Regions from separate parts of the Clostridium sp. JS66 genome, predicted to be linked through region 1. Evidence: riboswitches for the same ligand, from Rfam matches in the RefSeq annotation. Region 1 holds a riboswitch; each other region holds the start of a gene.
The links. Region 1 has a riboswitch for thiamine pyrophosphate ahead of thiD (bifunctional hydroxymethylpyrimidine kinase/phosphomethylpyrimidine kinase). Riboswitches for the same ligand answer to the same signal wherever they lie in the genome.

Region 1 (5,930 bases):
TATTCCTAGCTATATTATTAATAACTGGTTTTATAATATCTTATATTTCACAAAATATGCTTAGAAATATACTTTTATCTAAATCAAGTAATAGTGGAGAAATAAGTTCTATAATGTCTCAGTTTAATTCTAAAAGTACACTTATAGTTCTTATTTCCATGGTAATATGTGCATTAATATTATCAGTTATAATTGCAATGTTTTTAAATAGCATATTTATAAAAATTGACAAATTAAAATATGATTTAAATAAGATATCACAAGGAGATTTAGCTATAAAATTAAAATCAAAGGGATATATGTCTACTTTAGCAGATAGTATAAATATTGTGGTAGGAAATACTAGAAAAATTTTATGTGAGATAGCAGAAATGTCTCAAAAAACTAGAGATTTGTCTAGCAATCTAAATAAGAATACAAAACAAACTTTATCATCATCAAATGAAATAACTAAATCTATAATTGCGATTAGTGAATCAGCTTCAGTACAATCTGGAAATGCAGAAAGCACAGGAGAAAGTGCAAAGCAAATGGTAAGTAATGCTGAAATTATAGCTGAGCATGCCCAAAATACTGAAAATATTGCAAAGGAAATGATTAATGTAATTAATGAAAGTGTTAAAGTTTTTGATGAAATAATTGTGAAAATTAAGGGGACTGGGGATGTGAGTGTAAAGCTTGCTAACAATGTTGAGACACTTCAAAGTGAGGCTGATGCAATAAAAAATATTGCTACAGTGGTAACTGAAATAAGTGAACAAACAAATCTTTTGGCTCTAAATGCATCTATTGAAGCAGCAAGAGCAGGTGAGCATGGAAAAGGATTTGCTGTAGTAGCAGATGAAGTTAAAGAATTAGCAGAACAATCCTCAAGCTCTGCAGAGGAAATAACAAAAATTATTGATAACATAACTTTAAAAATAGCTCAAATAACTAAAGAAGCTAATGAGCAAGCAGAAAGTACAAAGAAGGATATAAGATTTGCAGATGAATCTAAGAATTCATTTTCAAAAATCAAAGGGTCAACTAGTTCAACTTATGATGCTATTAATGAAATACATAAGTTAGCTAGCCAAACATCATTAATGTCCGATAAGGTTAATGAACTAATAAATGATATCATTTCAGCTAACGAAGAATCAGTAGCATTTACACAGGAAGTTTCTGCGTCAGCACAGGAACAATCAGCATCAATGGAGAGCCTTTCTGAGTTAATAAGAAATATGAATGATGCAGCAGATAGTGTAGATTTAAGGCTTAAAGATTTTATAAATAACATAGAAATAGGAGAAAATGAAAAAAAATCTATTAAGTCTGGATTCTTAAAACTGAAAAGTATAACTGAAGAAATAAATTCTAAATCTTTGCCAATAGATGGGGCTTCACAGTTATTAAAGGAAAAAGAAAATTTATATAAAGAATTTGAATATATAGGTGTGATGGATGAGAAAGGTATTATGAAATCTGCTAGTAAGCCTATATCATATGAAAATAATAACTATTCATTTAGGCCTTATTTTAAAGAGGCAATGAAAGGGAATGAATATTATACTGAACCATATATATCTAATGTATCCTTTAATTATTGCATTGCCATAGCAGTACCATTTAAAAATAAGTTTGGAGAAATTGATGGAGTTATTATGGCAGATTTGATTATAGAAAAATAGGATTATACCATATGTGTCATTTTTATTAATTAATTGTTCAGAAAAAGTTAATCCTTTATTTTCAATATATTCTTATTTTTTACCACAATATATGTAATTTATTGAAAATTATTCATTGATGTAAGGATGTAATTATTACATAATGATGAGTAGATGTGTCAATTAGTTTTTGGATTTGTTGTGGAGGAAAGTAAAGAATGAGAAAGATTTTATTAAGCAGAAAGTTTTTAAAGGATTTGGATTATATAATGTTATTCGCAGCTATACTTATTGTATGTTTTGGTATAGCTAATATTTTTAGTGCAACACACAATAAGTGTGGATTCAGCTATTTTGAATTGCAATCTATTTGGTTAATTGTTGGAGTTATAGTTGTATATATACTGCTAAATTTTGATTATAAAACAATAGGTTCATATTGCGGATTTATATACTGGAGTGGAGTAGCGCTATTGTTATTTAATGATATAACAAGTAGAGCTGTTAAAGGTGCTGCTTCTTGGATAAGAATAGGAAATAGAGCCATAGAACCTGGTGAATTTGTAAAAATAGGTCTAATATTAATGCTTGCTAAAAAATTAGATGATATGGAAGGTAACATTAATAATATAAAAAACTTTTTAACCCTTTGTGCATATGCTGCTATACCAATGATTTTAATTATAGTACAACCTAATTTAGGTATGGCTTTAATATGTTTTTTTATAACATTAGCTATATTTTTTATAAGTAACTTAAATTTAAAAGTTATAATATATGGATTTTTGTCCATGATTCCAATAAGTGTATTTATATGGTTTAGTGGTTTAATGAAAAGTTATCAGAAAGACAGAATAATTTCATTTTTAAATCCAGAATTGTATCAACAGGATACAGCATTTCAATTAATGCAATCAATTATAGGTATAGGATCTGGAAGGTTGTTTGGCAGTGGATATTTAAAAGGTGTACAAGTGTCAGGAGGTTATATACCTGAGGTTCATACTGATTTTATATTTGCGGTGGTAGGAGAAGAATGGGGATTGATTGGAGCTGTTATTCTGCTGATTTTTTTTGGTATATTGTTGTATAGAATGATTAATGCAGCTAAGGAATCTAAAGATATTTTTGGAAGACTTATATGTGTGGGAACAGCAGCATCCTTTATATTTTCTATATTTCAAAATATAGGTATGACAATAGGTATTATGCCAATAGCAGGAATTACTCTACCTTTTATGAGTTATGGAGGAAGTTCTATTTTAACTAATTTTATATCATTAGGATTAGTTTTAAATGTGTATATGAGAAGAAGAAAAATTAATTTTTAAGGTTGCAAATATTTATAAATATATGTACAATATAATTGTAATTAAGTAAAAATTTAATAAATTCGTTGTGGGGGTGCTGTAAGGCTGAGAAGAGAGTTTTCTCTAACCCTTTGAACCTGATCTAGGTAAAACTGGCGTAGGGAAGCAGATATTTTATGATATAAAATAATATATTTTCAAGTGTATTGCTTTTCTGCGATACACTTTTTGTTTTACTTAAATTAGAGTATGTTTATCATCCACACAGCCATATAAGGAGTGATTAAAGTGAAAAAAGTCCTAACTATTGCAGGATCAGATAGCTGTGGAGGGGCAGGAATTCAAGCAGATTTAAAGACTATGAGTGCATTAGGTGTTTATGGTATGAGTGTTATCGCAGCTATAACAGCACAAAATACTGTAGGGGTACAAGATGTAATGGATGTTACGGATGAAATGATAGCGGCACAAATAACATCTATATTTACTGACATAGATGTAGATAGTGTAAAGATTGGAATGGTTTCTAATAGTAAAACCATAGGAGTGATAAAAAAATTACTGTTGAAATTTAAAGCAAAAAATATAGTATTAGATCCAGTTATGGTTTCTAAAAGTGGATATTTTCTTTTAAAGCCTGAAGCACAAGAAGCTATAAAGGAACTTGTATCAATATCAGATTTAGTAACTCCTAATATTCCAGAAGCAGAAGTATTAACAAATATGAAAATAGAAAATGCAGATGATATGAAAAATGCAGCAGCGAAAATAAAAGAATTTGGTGTTAAAAATGTTTTGATAAAAGGTGGTCACAGATGTAATGATGCCAATGATATACTGCTATGTGATGATGGATTTATAAATTTAGCAGGGCATAGAATCAACACTAAAAATACACATGGAACAGGATGTACATTATCCTCAGCAATAGCTTCTTATTTAGCTAAGGGATATAGTGTAAAACAATCAGTGACACTTTCTAAAGAATATATAACCAAGGCTATAGAAAACTCTTTTTCTATAGGACATGGAGTAGGACCAGTAGGACATTTTATTGAACTTTATAAAAAGGCAGATGTAGATTTTGAATAAAAGAATAAGTGATTTTAACTATGATAATTATAAACAACTTAATTTTCGCAGTTTAAAAATATTGCGACACAACTTTTTTTCAGAGGACAATTGAGTTATTAAAAATATTAAAAATGTGGGGGAATTAAAAATGAATGATTTAAACATGATGGATAAAGTGGCTGAAAGTTTAGCAAAGCTTAGAAAAAAGGTTCCATTGGTGCACTGTATAACAAATTATGTAACAATAAATGATTGTGCAAATATACTTTTATCTTTTGGTGCTTCCCCAGCTATGTGTGAAGCTTATGATGAAGTTTTTGATTTTGTAAAGTTATCCTCAGCACTATATATAAATGTTGGAACTTTAACAAAAGAACAAGAAGCAGCAGCAGTACTTGCAAGTATATCTGCAAAACAAAATAATATACCTGTAGTACTAGATCCTGTGGCTTGTGGAGCTATACCAAGAAAACTTTCTGTAATAAATAGAATATTTGAAGTAGGACGTGTGGATATTATAAAAGGCAATATTGGAGAAATAAAGTTCTTAGCTGGTGAGGCATCAAAGGTAAGGGGAGTAGATTCTCTTGAAGGCTCTGAAGGAGCATTAGAAGCATGTATTAGTCTTGCAAATAAATATAATTGTGTAATTGCAGCTACAGGAAAAGAAGATTTTATTACAGATGGAAAAAGAAGTGCAATTATTCAAAATGGTACAGAGATGTTTACGAAAGTGACTGGATCAGGATGTATGCTGGGAGCGCTTTGTGGTGGCACTGCTGGAATCTATGAAGATAAATTTATAGCTGCTGTAACGGCTGTACTTTCAATGAATATAGCAGGAGAAGGAGCTTATGAAGAAGCTAAATTCCCAGGATCTTTTAAAGTTAAACTTATGGATCACATTTATTGCTTATCAGAAGAAAAATTGAAGGAAGAAGGAAAAATTATATGGAAATAGATTATGGTTTATATCTTATAACAGACAGAAGTTTTTTAAAAGGTAGAGATTTAAAAAAAGTTGTTGAAGAAGCAATTTTAGGAGGAGTTACTTTAGTTCAAGTGAGAGAAAAAAATATTTCAACTAGAGAATTTTATAATGTAGCTTTAGAAGTAAAAGAAGTTACAAAGCACTATAAAGTTCCTATAATAATAAATGATAGGCTAGATATAGCCCAAGCTATAGATGCAGAAGGAGTACATTTAGGACAAAGTGATATGCATATAAAAATTGCAAGAAAAATATTAGGTGAAGAAAAAATTATAGGTATTTCAGCAGGAAATGTAAAAGAAGCTGTAGAGGCTGAAAGAGATGGAGCAGATTATTTAGGCATAGGAACTGTATTTTATACTGGTACTAAAAAAGATATAAAAACTCCTATTGGTATTGAAGGGCTTAAAGAAGTATGTAATAGTGTAAAAATACCTTCAGTAGCTATTGGTGGGGTAAATGAAACGAATTTTAAAGAAGTTTTATCCACAGGAGTTAATGGAATTTCTGTAATATCAGCTATACTTGGAAAAGATGATATCAGACAAGCGTCTAAAAATTTAAATATTAAATAAATATGGAATAAATAGCGCAGTTAAAAAAATATTTTTTACTGCGTTATTTTTATATATTAGTTAATATAAAAAATAAATAAAATATATATCTACTTATATATATGAAAAAATTTTAAATTTAAATCATGTCTTTTTAAAAATAACTTTGGATATTATAGTAGAGCAGTTCATAATGAATTATTAAATTTCAAGATTGTTAATAATGTTGATGAAAATAATTTGTCTGATGGTAATAAAAAAACATTTCAAGTATACAGATAATTGATAAAGAAGGAGTGACATTTTGGAGTACACAATTTTTAATTCTAATTCATAATATACATTAAATTAA
Region 2 (5,930 bases), 2.6 Mb from region 1:
TTCCAGAGCCGAGAATGCTGGCCGCTGTAATAGTCCCTTTATGAGCGCTGACAAGCTCTTTGGAAATAGAAAGCCCAAGCCCGTTTCCTTTTGCAGACCGTGAATGGTCGCATTGGTACATTCTTTCAAAAATAAGTGGGAGATTATCAGAAGATATACCTTTCCCGTTGTCTGTTATTACAATTTTAGCCTGCTGTTCATTCTCAAAAATACGCAGCGACATATTATCACCTTCACTGTGGGTAATAATATTTTGTAATATATTATTGAGAATACGGGTATACGCAGTTGCGTCTATGCGCATGGAATACTCTGTTTCAGGTATATCAAATTCATATTCAAAATGGCTGTTTTCTAAAATAGCAATCCAATCAGCTATAATATTACGGGATAACTCATTCAAATCACAAATCTCAAAATGAAAAATTTGTTCCCCAGCATCTAATTTAACCCATTCAAACAGATTTTCTACAAAATGTTTTAAGTGCTGGGCTTTATCAGATGCAACATGGATATATTCGTCCTTTTCTTCTCCTACAACAATTTTACTTTCGATTGCTTCCAAATAACCAACCAATGAAGCAAGTGGTGTTTTCACATCATGAGAAAGACTTGCCATTAGACCTTTGTATGCCTGCTCTGATTGCTTTTGCTGAATAAGCCGTGCTTGGCTGCTTAGTGCAATTTCGTTAATACCATAACAAATTTGCCTTGTCATATCGCTCTCCGTTGCTAAAACACGTCGATTAAGATTTCCATTTTTTACATCTTCTAAAGCGTCTTTCATAAGTGCAAGTTGTGTTTGGACACGCCACAAGACAGAAACAAGGTACGCTATAATAAGCAGGGCGAGAACCAACGCAAAAAGCAGATAAACATTCATATTTACGTCAAGCCTCCTTATTAAAACGATAGCCTACACCTCGGACTGTTAAAATATAAAACGGACGGTCGGGATCTGGTTCAATCTTTTTGCGCAATTTACTGATAAAAGACATAATATTACTATCATCAAAACTATATTCTTCTTTCCACACTTGCGTATAAATCTGTTTTTTGGTAAACACCCGTCCCTTATTGGAAGCCAAAAATGAAAGTAAATCAAATTCTTTGCTTGTAAGCTCAACTGGAATATCATTAACAGAAACCATGCGATTTGATTTATCAATCACCATGCCCTTTAACACTATATAATCAGTATCCGTTACAAAAGTTGGGTTCAAGGTAGTGTAGCGGCGAATAAGGGAATTGACACGAGCCATGAATTCGTTAATGCTGAAGGGTTTTGTTAGGTAATCGTCAGCACCTAGCCGCAACCCTGAAACCTTATCGTCCTCGTCACTTTTAGCAGTGAGCATAAGCACCGGGATATTACTTGTTTCCCTAATTTTTTTCAGAACTTGAAAACCGCCTATATCCGGCATCATTACGTCCAAAATTACAAGAGAGCAGCTATTTTTGTTTTCGTCAGCCAGACGCAGCCCCTCTACACCACCATGTGCAATAATAGCAGATAAATTCTCTTGCTCTACACATTTTTTCATAAGAGCACAAAGCTCTTTATCATCGTCTATAATCAAAACATTATTCATGTTGTAGCTCCTTTCCCCTCTTTGCTCTGCCGTCCTTTCTACAAACTCTATCAGTGTAATTATAGGTGGACAGACAAATAATATCAAGTTTCTATTTATAAATTATATTGGCTATTTGTTAGAACTGTGTAGACATATCCAAAAGGGAAGGTGAACAGTAACCAGATTGTATTAAACTTTAAAATATAATAGCTGTTTCTTTCTTTAGTCTCCTTCTCTCCTATAAAAGGAATATAAAACTTAAATTCCTTAAATAAATATATTAAAACAACAGATAGTACTATATGGTAAAGCTGTCATGTTGTCTGGCAATTATATAAATTTAGAAATGCTTTCAGAAAGTTTTGTTGAACACTTTTCCATCTTCAGCAATCAATTGGGTTTTATACACAATGGTATTTTTAAAGCTGTAGCTCTGTATCATCTATATGGTATAGAAAAAGGTGTATCTGCACTTGAAAAAGTAATTTTAAGTGCACAAGCAGATAATATTATAATGCCTTTTGTTGAAAATGCCTCATATATTATGGACATGCTCTACATAATAGAAAATAATGATTCAAATAATGACTATGTGAAAAAAATAATACACTATGGAAAGCAGTATAATGAAAGTTTAAATAAAAACAAGCTTGATAAAATCAGCCTATCTCCAAGAGAAATAGAAGTGCTTTCACTGATAGCTGAAGGTTTAAAAAGAGAAGATGTTGCATCACACCTTAGAATGTCACAGGAAACTGTAAGGACACATCTTCGAAATATATACCAAAAACTAGGTGCTAGTGGAAAGATTTCAGCAATAAAAATGGCACGATTAAGTGGAATAATTTAAAAAATAAGACAGGAGGATATTTAAGCCCTGTCTTATTTTTCATGATTAATATATTTATATGAAATTTTTTATGATCCTTATATTATTTGAAATTACATTTTATTTTTTCTACAATAGTATCATCAGAAATTGTAAATATATTATTTATAAGTTCAGTTCTAAAGCTTCCTATACCACTTACATGCTGTGACAGTTCCCCGCATATTCCCATAAGTGCTACTGCTAAAATAGTACCACCTAATATATCTAATGAGGAAATATAACTTGCTATAAGTGCAGTAACCATACATCCTGTACCCGTTACCATTGAAAGCATTTCGCAGCCATTTTTTATTAAATAAGCATCATCTCCATTTACTACTATATCTACTACCCCTGTAGCTGCAATAACAGCACCAGTTTTAAGTGATAATTCCTTAATTATTTTTATATTTTCATCAAAGCTTTTAGATGTTATTTCATCACCTTCACCTACATCTATTCCCTTTGCATTACTTTTTATACCACAAATTGCTTTTATTTCAGACATATTGCCCTTAATAACACTTGGACGACACTTTGAAATAAATTTTTTTGCGTAGTTTAATCTTAAATTACTACAGCCAACACCTACAAGATCAATTATTTCAGGAATTTTCTTTTCAAAAGCTATTTTACCTGAAATCATCATGGATTCCATTCGAGCATCTGTTATATTTCCAAGATTAACTCCCAATGCTTTAGAAACAGAAGTAATTTCTGAAACCTCTAAAGGATGTTCAGCCATAATAGGTTTTGCACCTACAGCAAGTACTACATTTGCACAATCATTTATTGAAATTGGATTTGTAATACAATGAATAAGAGGTTTATTGATTTTAACACTGTGTTTTATTTGCAATAATCTCTCTATTAACCTCTGTTGATTTGTCATAAACTTTTACCCCCAAGCTCTTTTGAATCTTTATAAGCATCCCATTCTTACTTAATGCTCCCAAGAAGATAAAAGCAATTGCTCCTCCTATAATTGTAGCAGTAAAGAATAAAGGAACATAAAACATTAATGAAAGTCCTTTTTTACCCCAAAAATATGTCATAATAGGTGCTGAAACAATGGCTCCTATAATACCAGTTCCTATAACTTCGCCTAAAACTCCAAAAATCAAAGTATTCTTAGATGCTCTGTATAAAAGTCCTGACAAAAATGCACCAAAAACAGCACCAGTTAAAGCTAGAGGTGGAATTCCCATAAGGAACATTCTAATAATTCCAATGCAGACAGCACAAAGTAGTGCATACCAAGGTCCGAGTACAACTGCACATGTAATATTTATAACTGAAGACATAGGGCACATTCCTTCTATACGAAGAATTGGTGATATTACAACCCCCATTGCTATAAGCATTGCCAGCATAAGTTTTTTTAATAGTTTTGAGTTTCTTTCCATAATAAAATACCTCCATAATAATATTTATTTTCTAACCATATAGGAAATAAACACCATCATTTAGGCATAATTTTATTGTAACTAAATAGCAATTCCCTATATGATTTAAATAGATTTCTTAACATCACATGAAGCGTTAGATTCAATCTGATGCTTGAAAATCTTTATCCAAGGACATAACCCACTCTTTACTATCACTTTGAAAAGTGCGAGTATTAGAGCTGTTAGTCACTAGAAATCATGATATTGATCGGTCGAAGCTCAAAAGCTTCCTCTCACCTTGAAACACAAGTTCCCTCGCTATTTAGTTGTCCTTTGATATAAAGCTTAGGGCGCTCCCCCTCTGCTCCTAAAAAAAATAAAAAATGGAATATACCTATAAGGCACATTCCATTTACACTTGCAAAATAATAAAAGCATAAATCAAATATTTCCTTACGTCGGTATTATCCGAATCAAGTTATGGGTCGAAGCATACACTTCCTCTCAGCCTGCTTAAACAAGCTCCCCTTTTTAAGGAAATTATACCATATATCATTTCTAATTTCAACACACCCATTAAAAGTAATTCGTAGTAAAGGTTTACTTTCTTATATAATTTCTTAAATGAAATAACTATTTATTACTTGGAAAATCCATAAGGATAATCTATAATAAACAGGTGTGCTAAAACTTTAAGTTATTCATTTATGTGGAAAACAAAGGATGTACTTAAATATATTATAATCAAACAAAATTAAAGGAGACAAAGCATATGAAAAACAATCAAAATATTGGAAGAACCCTATTTTTACTAGTATGTTTCGTAATTATTTTTACAATTGGAATTGGAACTTTTTCATGGATTTCCTTCAAAAATGAAAATGATAAGGTCAATAATAAGATGTATTCTATTAACAATTATGTTGCATTAACTGATAATGCAAGAGTTGTACAAGTTGACTTTAAAAAGCAAGTTCAATATTGGAAGGATACATTATTAAGAGGCAATGATCCAGAATCCTTTGATAAGTCATATAGCGAATTTTTAAAACAAGACGAAACTGTCCAAACAGGATTAAGTAAACTAAAAGAATCTATGTCCAAACAAAACATGGATACTGCTTTAGTAGACAAACTAGCAAATTCCCATAAAGAACTTCATAATAAATACACTCAAGCTATACAAAGTTATGATAAAAATAACCTTCAAAGTTTTAAAATTGTTGATGCATTAGTAAAAGGTGTTGACAGAGAATCTACTGACAATATGGATTTATTAGTAAAACAAATACAACAAAAAGAAAACTCAGAAGTTGCAAACAGCATAAATCAATTGAAAGAAGATAATAGCAAATTTCAAAAATCTTTAATTGCTATTATATTAATTAGTATTTGTATAAGTATATTTTTTGCAGCACTAATTTTCCTAACTTACAAGAGAATTATAAATTTTATAGACCAACTCCAATTATTAATGGAACGTGCAGAAAATGGAGACTTTACCGTTAAGGGAGAAATACTTAAAAAAGATGAATTAGGTAGAGTCACTGAAAAATTCAATGGATTTATAGAAAAAATTAGAATATTAATTTCACATACTAAAGAACTTAGTAAAAATGTATACTCATCTTCTGGAGAAATGACAAACTCCTCTGAAGAAGTTAACAGAGCTTCTGAGCAAATTGCTGAAGCTATGAATAATTTATCAAAAGCTAGTACTGAACAATCAGCGTTGGCAGAACAAGGTAATGTCATGGTAACTAATGTAGTTCAAGGAATATCAAGTATAACCAAAAATAACATTACCATTGAAGAACTTGCTGTTAAAGCAATGAAAACTGTAGATGATAGTGTATCAAGTATTAAACATCAAAGCGATACCATGATAGATACTAAAAATGCATCTAAGGATGTTAGCAATACTATTTTAACTCTATCTGAAAAATCAAAAATGATTAGCCAAGTTATTGATGTTATTAATGGTATATCAGAGCAGACAAATTTACTTGCTTTAAATGCTTCCATTGAAGCTTCAAGAGCAGGAGAAGCAGGAAAAGGCTTTGCAGTTGTGGCAGAAGAAGTAAGAAAACTAGCTGA
Region 3 (5,930 bases), 2.2 Mb from region 1:
AACAAAAAAAGAACCTTATGAAATATATAAAAATTTAAGACATATAAATCCAGCTCCATTTGCTGCATTGATGAATGTTGAAGATTTTAGTTTAGTATCTTCTTCTCCAGAAAGGTTTTTAAAAATAAGGAATACCGTTGTTGAAACAAGACCTATTAAAGGTACAAGACCTAGAGGAAAAAATAAAGAAGAAGATTTAAAAAATAGGCAAGAACTTATAAATAGTGAAAAAGATAAGTCTGAATTATTAATGATTGTAGATTTGGAGAGAAATGATTTGAGTAAGGTTTGTAAGCCTTATTCTGTAAAAGTAACAGAACTCTTTAAATTAGAAGAATACAGTACGGTATTTCATTTAGTATCAACTATTACTGGAGAATTAAAAACAGAATACACAGCAGTTGATTGTATAAAGGCATGTTTTCCTGGTGGTTCTATAACAGGGGCCCCTAAAGTAAGATCTATGGAAATAATTGAGGAATTAGAAAATACTAGAAGAAATATTTATACAGGTTCTATAGGATATTTAGGTTTTGATGGTAATGCAGACTTAAATATAGTTATCAGAACTATACTTATAAAAGATGAAAAGGCTTATTTAGGTGTTGGTGGAGGAATTACCTGGGAATCCGAAAATGAGTCTGAATATAATGAAACATTGGATAAAGCTAAGGCTTTGATGAATGTACTATGAAAAGGAGATTTGAGTTCATGATACTTTTAAATGGCAAAATATCAAAAAATCAGAATTTACTTTTAGATAGTGGTTTTTATTTTGGAAGAGGACTTTTTGAAACAATGCTTGTAAATAATATACCAATTTTTCTTGAGGATCATTTATTTAGGATAAATAATGGGCTTTCCATTATAGGAATAGATAAAAAAATTACTGAAGCTGAAGTTATAGATGCTGTAAAAAAACTTCACTGCAGCAATTGTGTGTTAAAGCTAGTAGTTACAGAAAAAAATGTATTATTTACTACTAAAAAAAATAATTATACTGTTGAACAATATAATAAAGGATTTAAAGCTAAAATAAGTTCTGTTAAAAAAAATGAATTTTCTAAGCTTACATATCTAAAATCTTTAAATTATTTAGAAAATATACTAGAGCACGAAAAATGTATTAATGAAGGATATAATGAAGTATTATTTTTCAACACCAACAATAAGCTAACTGAAGGAAGTATCTCTAATGTATTTTTTATCAAGAACAAAAAAATATATACTCCACATAAAAAATGTGGATTACTTGAAGGTACAGTAAGAAAGTTTATAATAAATAACTTTGATGTTACTGAAGGTAAATTCAACAAGGAGGATTTAATGTCCGCAGATAGTGTTTTTTTAACTAATAGCCTTATGGGAATAATGAAGGTTTCTAATATTTGCAATAGAAATTTTAACGACTATAGTATTATTGAGGAAATAAGAAAAGTTTATAAAGAACATTTAAATAAATATTAAAGCAAGGCAGCCTATAACTTATTTTATTAAGTAATTTAAAATAAAAACACCTAACTATATTTAAAATATAATTAGGTGTTTTCTATGGCGGAAAGATAGGGATTCGAACCCTAGGTACGGTCACCCGTACGCCGGTTTTCAAGACCGGTGCCTTAAACCAACTCGACCATCTTTCCAAAGAACATTTATAATTATAACAACCATATGATTAAATGTCAACACTTTTTTAAATTTAATTTTTATCCTATTTTCATAGCCGAAGACATAATAGCCACTCCATAAGCTTTAGTACTTAAAACTTTTTTTATGTTATCTTCATTTATTCCTCCTATGGCTATAACTGGTATAGTAACACTTTCACATATTTTTTCTAAAAACTCTATTCCTCTTCCTTTTAACCCCAACTTACAGTCTGTTTCAAATATATGACCTGCCAATAAATAACTTGCACCAAGCTTTTCTGCTTCCACTGCTTCTTCTACTTTATGAACAGATACCCCCACAACAATTTTTTTACAAATACTTTCATTGCTTTTCATATTTTTAAAGTTTTCAAAGCTTGTATGAAATCCATAAGCATTTATATCTAGAGCTGCTTTAATATTTCCATTAATAATTAAAGGAATATTATATTCACCTGTTATAGTTTTAATTTTTTCACCTAAATGTTTTAACGCTTCATACTCTAAATCTTTTTCCCTTAATATAACACCATCTGCACCCTTAAATGCACATTTTTCTATTACTTCACACAGATTGCTGCTCTGCTCTATTAAATGCCTATTTGTAACTACATATATTTTTTTATTTTCCTTTAAATTAAACAAAGCTTATCCACCACCTTTTATTAAAATCATATCAAAACGTAAAAAGCACAAATTCATAGAGAATTTGTGCTTAAAATCTATAATTCTTCTCCCTATGTCGTTATTACCCAAATCAGGTTATGAAGATAATGAATATCATTCCACTCTCAGTCCACTATTATGAACTCCCCTTAACTTATATTAATTTGTCAACACATTTTAGCATCAATTTACCATAAGCTTAAAATAAAGTCAATTTCATTTAAATCTAGCCTTATTATGTGCTAATCATCAATTTTCCAGTGATGTTAAAATTATTTTTATATATACTGTTATTTTAAATTAAAAACAGGCTTTATTTCTCCAACACTTTTTCCTACATTATTTAAATTTTTCATTATTTTAAACTTATTTAAAGCCTTTTTCTCTTCTTCATCTAAAACATTTAAATCTTCAAGGCATTGAATAACTACTGGATATAATGCTCTACTACTATTTCCATCTTCTATTTTTACTGCTATACCAATGTTCATATTTTTTATTCCAATACAATAAACTGCTTCTGCTCCAAATTTACCTATTAGCTTACCATGAGTATTTTTTATAAGTTCTGTACAGAATCCATTAGTACCTGCTATCATTTCAGGTGCATTATTCATAGCCTTAAATACTCTGTTGGCAGCATTTCTATATTCTATAGACAAATTATTTGGATTGGCCAGCTTTGCAAATCCAAATGCCATATTATATAGAGGAATACCATATACTGGAACCGTACATCCATCTGTTCCTATAAATATTTTTTTCTCATCTATACCACACATTTCTGCTACTACTTTTTTTATTTCTTTTTGTATAACATGTTGTTCCAAATTATAATCCTTTACATCATAACCCTTGCAAATACATGCAGCAAGCATACCTGCATGTTTTCCTGAACAATCAGTATTTGTAGGATTTAGTTTTACGTGATCCCATATAAGCTGATTCTTATACTCTTCATTTAAAGATAACGTAGTTCCACATAAAAGATCATTTACAGACAATCCTATTTTTTTCATTATGCCTTCAACTGTTTTTCTATGAAAATCTTCACCATAATGGGAAGCACACATTATAGAAATTTCCTCATCTGTAAACTTAAATTTATCTGCTGCACCACTTAGGATTACATTTAAAGTTTGAATTGGTTTTGCTGCTGACCTCATATAAGTAACCTTGTATGGATCTCCAATAGAATATAAAAGTTTTCCGTCATTATTAACTACAGCTATATCACCTCTATGCAAGCTTTCTACTATAGATCCTCTTTTTACATTCACAAGTATTTCAGACACACCTATCCCCCCTAATTTTATTGGATTATTTAACATTCTTCATAATATAGCTTATTCCTCTAAATTTCAGAATGTTTCACATATTACCAATAATATTCCTTATATGCTTCTAATAATGTTTAAGGATAGGCATTTTATATATTAAAATAGTAATGAAAATAATTATCCAATTACTATATATATTGATTTTATCAATTCGTATTTGAATTCTTAAATCATTTCTGTTTTATACCATTCAATAATAAATCACAATATTTTTCTGTAATTTCACTTATAGATTTTTCATGCTTTTTATATGTAATATATCCTTTAGAAAATTCTGTTTCTGGTATATTTAATTTTTCCATAATAAAATCTCTTAAAAGTATCATATTTCTAAATATATAAAAAATTATAATACTTTTATCTAAATCCTTGCGTATCAATTTTTTATTTTGAAACACATCTACTATATCTATAAATTCTTTGCGTCTCATTGGCAAATATGATTTAAATTGCTCACTTTTGCAGGCATGAAAAAGAAAATTAGCATAATTGTAATATATAAAATCAAATTGCAACACATGTAGTACAAGTTTTTTTGCTATAGCTATAGTGTCTAAATGCTCTTCCTCAGCTTCAAAATCAGTTATATAATCCAACTGTTTCTTTATAGTATAATCAATAAGAAAAATATACAAATCTGTTTTGTTATTAAAGTACCTGTAGAAACTTCCTTTAGCAATTTTTAAACTATTTATAATTCTATTTAAAGAAGCTGAATCAAAATCATGATTTGCAAATTCTCCAATAGATATTTGTATAATTTCTTCTTGCCTTTCTTGGGGCAAATTAAAAAAAGTCTTATTTGGCAACATCACCACTCCTAATTTCGTAGTTTCATAATTAATATAACTTAAGTAATGAATTTCTAATTATATAATCTTATCAATAATAATTATAACATTTGTGAAAAAGTTTTCTAGCATTGACATCAAAAAGCACATAATGATATAATTTTCTATGTTGACCATACAGTCGCGACCTATCATTCTCGCATTAGGAGGTGTATTATGTCAAACAAAATTCTTAACATTATAAAAAATAAATTATCTAATACTGCAACAAGAAAAAATTTATCTATTATATTTCTATCTACTATAACTATTTTAGCTATTGTTGCATTAACAGCGTATTTTACAGTTTTTTCAAAGAATACTGAAAAAGAAACTACTACCAAAAGTTATCCAGTAAAAACTATGGAAATTAAGAGTGGAAGTTTTCCTATGACACTTCAATATCAGGGATTAACTGGAGGCAGCGAGGTCAGAAAATTATCTTTTAAAAGCTCAGCCAAAATCATGAAAATATATGTATCAAAAGGTCAACATGTAAAAAAAGGTGAAAAATTGGCTGAACTTGATAAAACCGATTTAAATTTTGCAGCACAGGCTTCTAAATCTAAAGTGGATGAAGCTTCAGCACAATATGATAAGGCAGTAAATGGAACTCAACAAGAAGATATAAATAGGGCCGAAATAGCTGTAAAAAATGCACAAAATGGCTGTAATTATTATAAGGATTTATATAATAAATATCTTAAATTGTATCAGTCAAGTGCTATTTCAAGCCAGCAATTAAATGATTCAAAACTTCAATTGGACAATGCTCAAAACTCATTAAATAGTGCTGAGCAAAGTTTACAGCAGTTGCAAAAAGGATCTAGACCTGAAGATAAACAGGCAACTTTGGGTCAATTAAATGAAGCAAAAGCAGATTACGAATCAAAAGAAAATATACTAAACGATGCATCCATGACTGCAGATATGGATGGTTATGTTGTTGATGTATTAGGTAAAGAAGGAGAAATGCAGCAAGCAGGCAATCCTGTAATATTATTTAGAAGTGAAAAACAAGTTATTACAGTAGGTCTATCAGAAGATGATGTAAAAAAAGTAAAGATTGGAACAAAAGCACAAGTAAATATTGGTGATGATAAAGCACAGGGAGAAATTATAAATATAGTTCAATTAGCAGACAGCAAATCTGGCACATATAGTGCTGAAATTAATCTTTCCACTCCCATAGATACTAGCAAATATTATGTAGGTGAAACTTCAACAGTTTATATAGATATGGGTCAAACAAATTCTATATCTATCCCAATCAACTCAGTTTTAAACGATGGAGAGGATTATGTTTATGTAGTTGAAAATGGACATGCTGTTAAAAAAAATATAACTCTAGGTGATACCAATGAAGATAAAGTTTCAGTAGAAGGTCTAAAAAATGGAGATAAGCTTGTAATTGAAGGAATGAAAAATCTAAAATCAGGGTACAA

Region 2: linked by a shared signal. The riboswitch ahead of thiW (energy coupling factor transporter S component ThiW) and the one ahead of thiD (bifunctional hydroxymethylpyrimidine kinase/phosphomethylpyrimidine kinase) in region 1 are both predicted to bind thiamine pyrophosphate.
Region 3: linked by a shared signal. The riboswitch ahead of Q6H37_RS22155 (thiamine phosphate synthase) and the one ahead of thiD (bifunctional hydroxymethylpyrimidine kinase/phosphomethylpyrimidine kinase) in region 1 are both predicted to bind thiamine pyrophosphate.

Annotation. Positions count from the first base shown of each region.
Region 1 covers NZ_CP131467.1:699,767-705,696, forward strand. Annotated here, with positions in the region: gene Q6H37_RS03120 (methyl-accepting chemotaxis protein) at 1-1,670, shown strand, start outside; gene rodA (rod shape-determining protein RodA) at 1,868-2,980, shown strand; TPP riboswitch at 3,040-3,141, shown strand; gene thiD (bifunctional hydroxymethylpyrimidine kinase/phosphomethylpyrimidine kinase) at 3,248-4,051, shown strand; gene thiM (hydroxyethylthiazole kinase) at 4,182-4,994, shown strand; gene thiE (thiamine phosphate synthase) at 4,985-5,599, shown strand.
Region 2 covers NZ_CP131467.1:4,402,676-4,408,605, forward strand. Annotated here, with positions in the region: gene Q6H37_RS20430 (HAMP domain-containing sensor histidine kinase) at 1-883, opposite strand, end outside; gene Q6H37_RS20435 (response regulator transcription factor) at 891-1,592, opposite strand; gene Q6H37_RS20440 (helix-turn-helix transcriptional regulator) at 1,891-2,424, shown strand; gene thiM (hydroxyethylthiazole kinase) at 2,507-3,304, opposite strand; gene thiW (energy coupling factor transporter S component ThiW) at 3,282-3,851, opposite strand; TPP riboswitch at 4,266-4,372, opposite strand; gene Q6H37_RS20455 (HAMP domain-containing methyl-accepting chemotaxis protein) at 4,606-5,930, shown strand, end outside.
Region 3 covers NZ_CP131467.1:4,813,379-4,819,308, forward strand. Annotated here, with positions in the region: gene pabB (aminodeoxychorismate synthase component I) at 1-694, shown strand, start outside; gene Q6H37_RS22145 (aminotransferase class IV) at 712-1,467, shown strand; tRNA gene Q6H37_RS22150 (tRNA-Ser) at 1,553-1,643, opposite strand; gene Q6H37_RS22155 (thiamine phosphate synthase) at 1,707-2,294, opposite strand; TPP riboswitch at 2,367-2,475, opposite strand; gene Q6H37_RS22160 (asparaginase) at 2,606-3,610, opposite strand; gene Q6H37_RS22165 (TetR/AcrR family transcriptional regulator) at 3,826-4,467, opposite strand; gene Q6H37_RS22170 (efflux RND transporter periplasmic adaptor subunit) at 4,663-5,930, shown strand, end outside.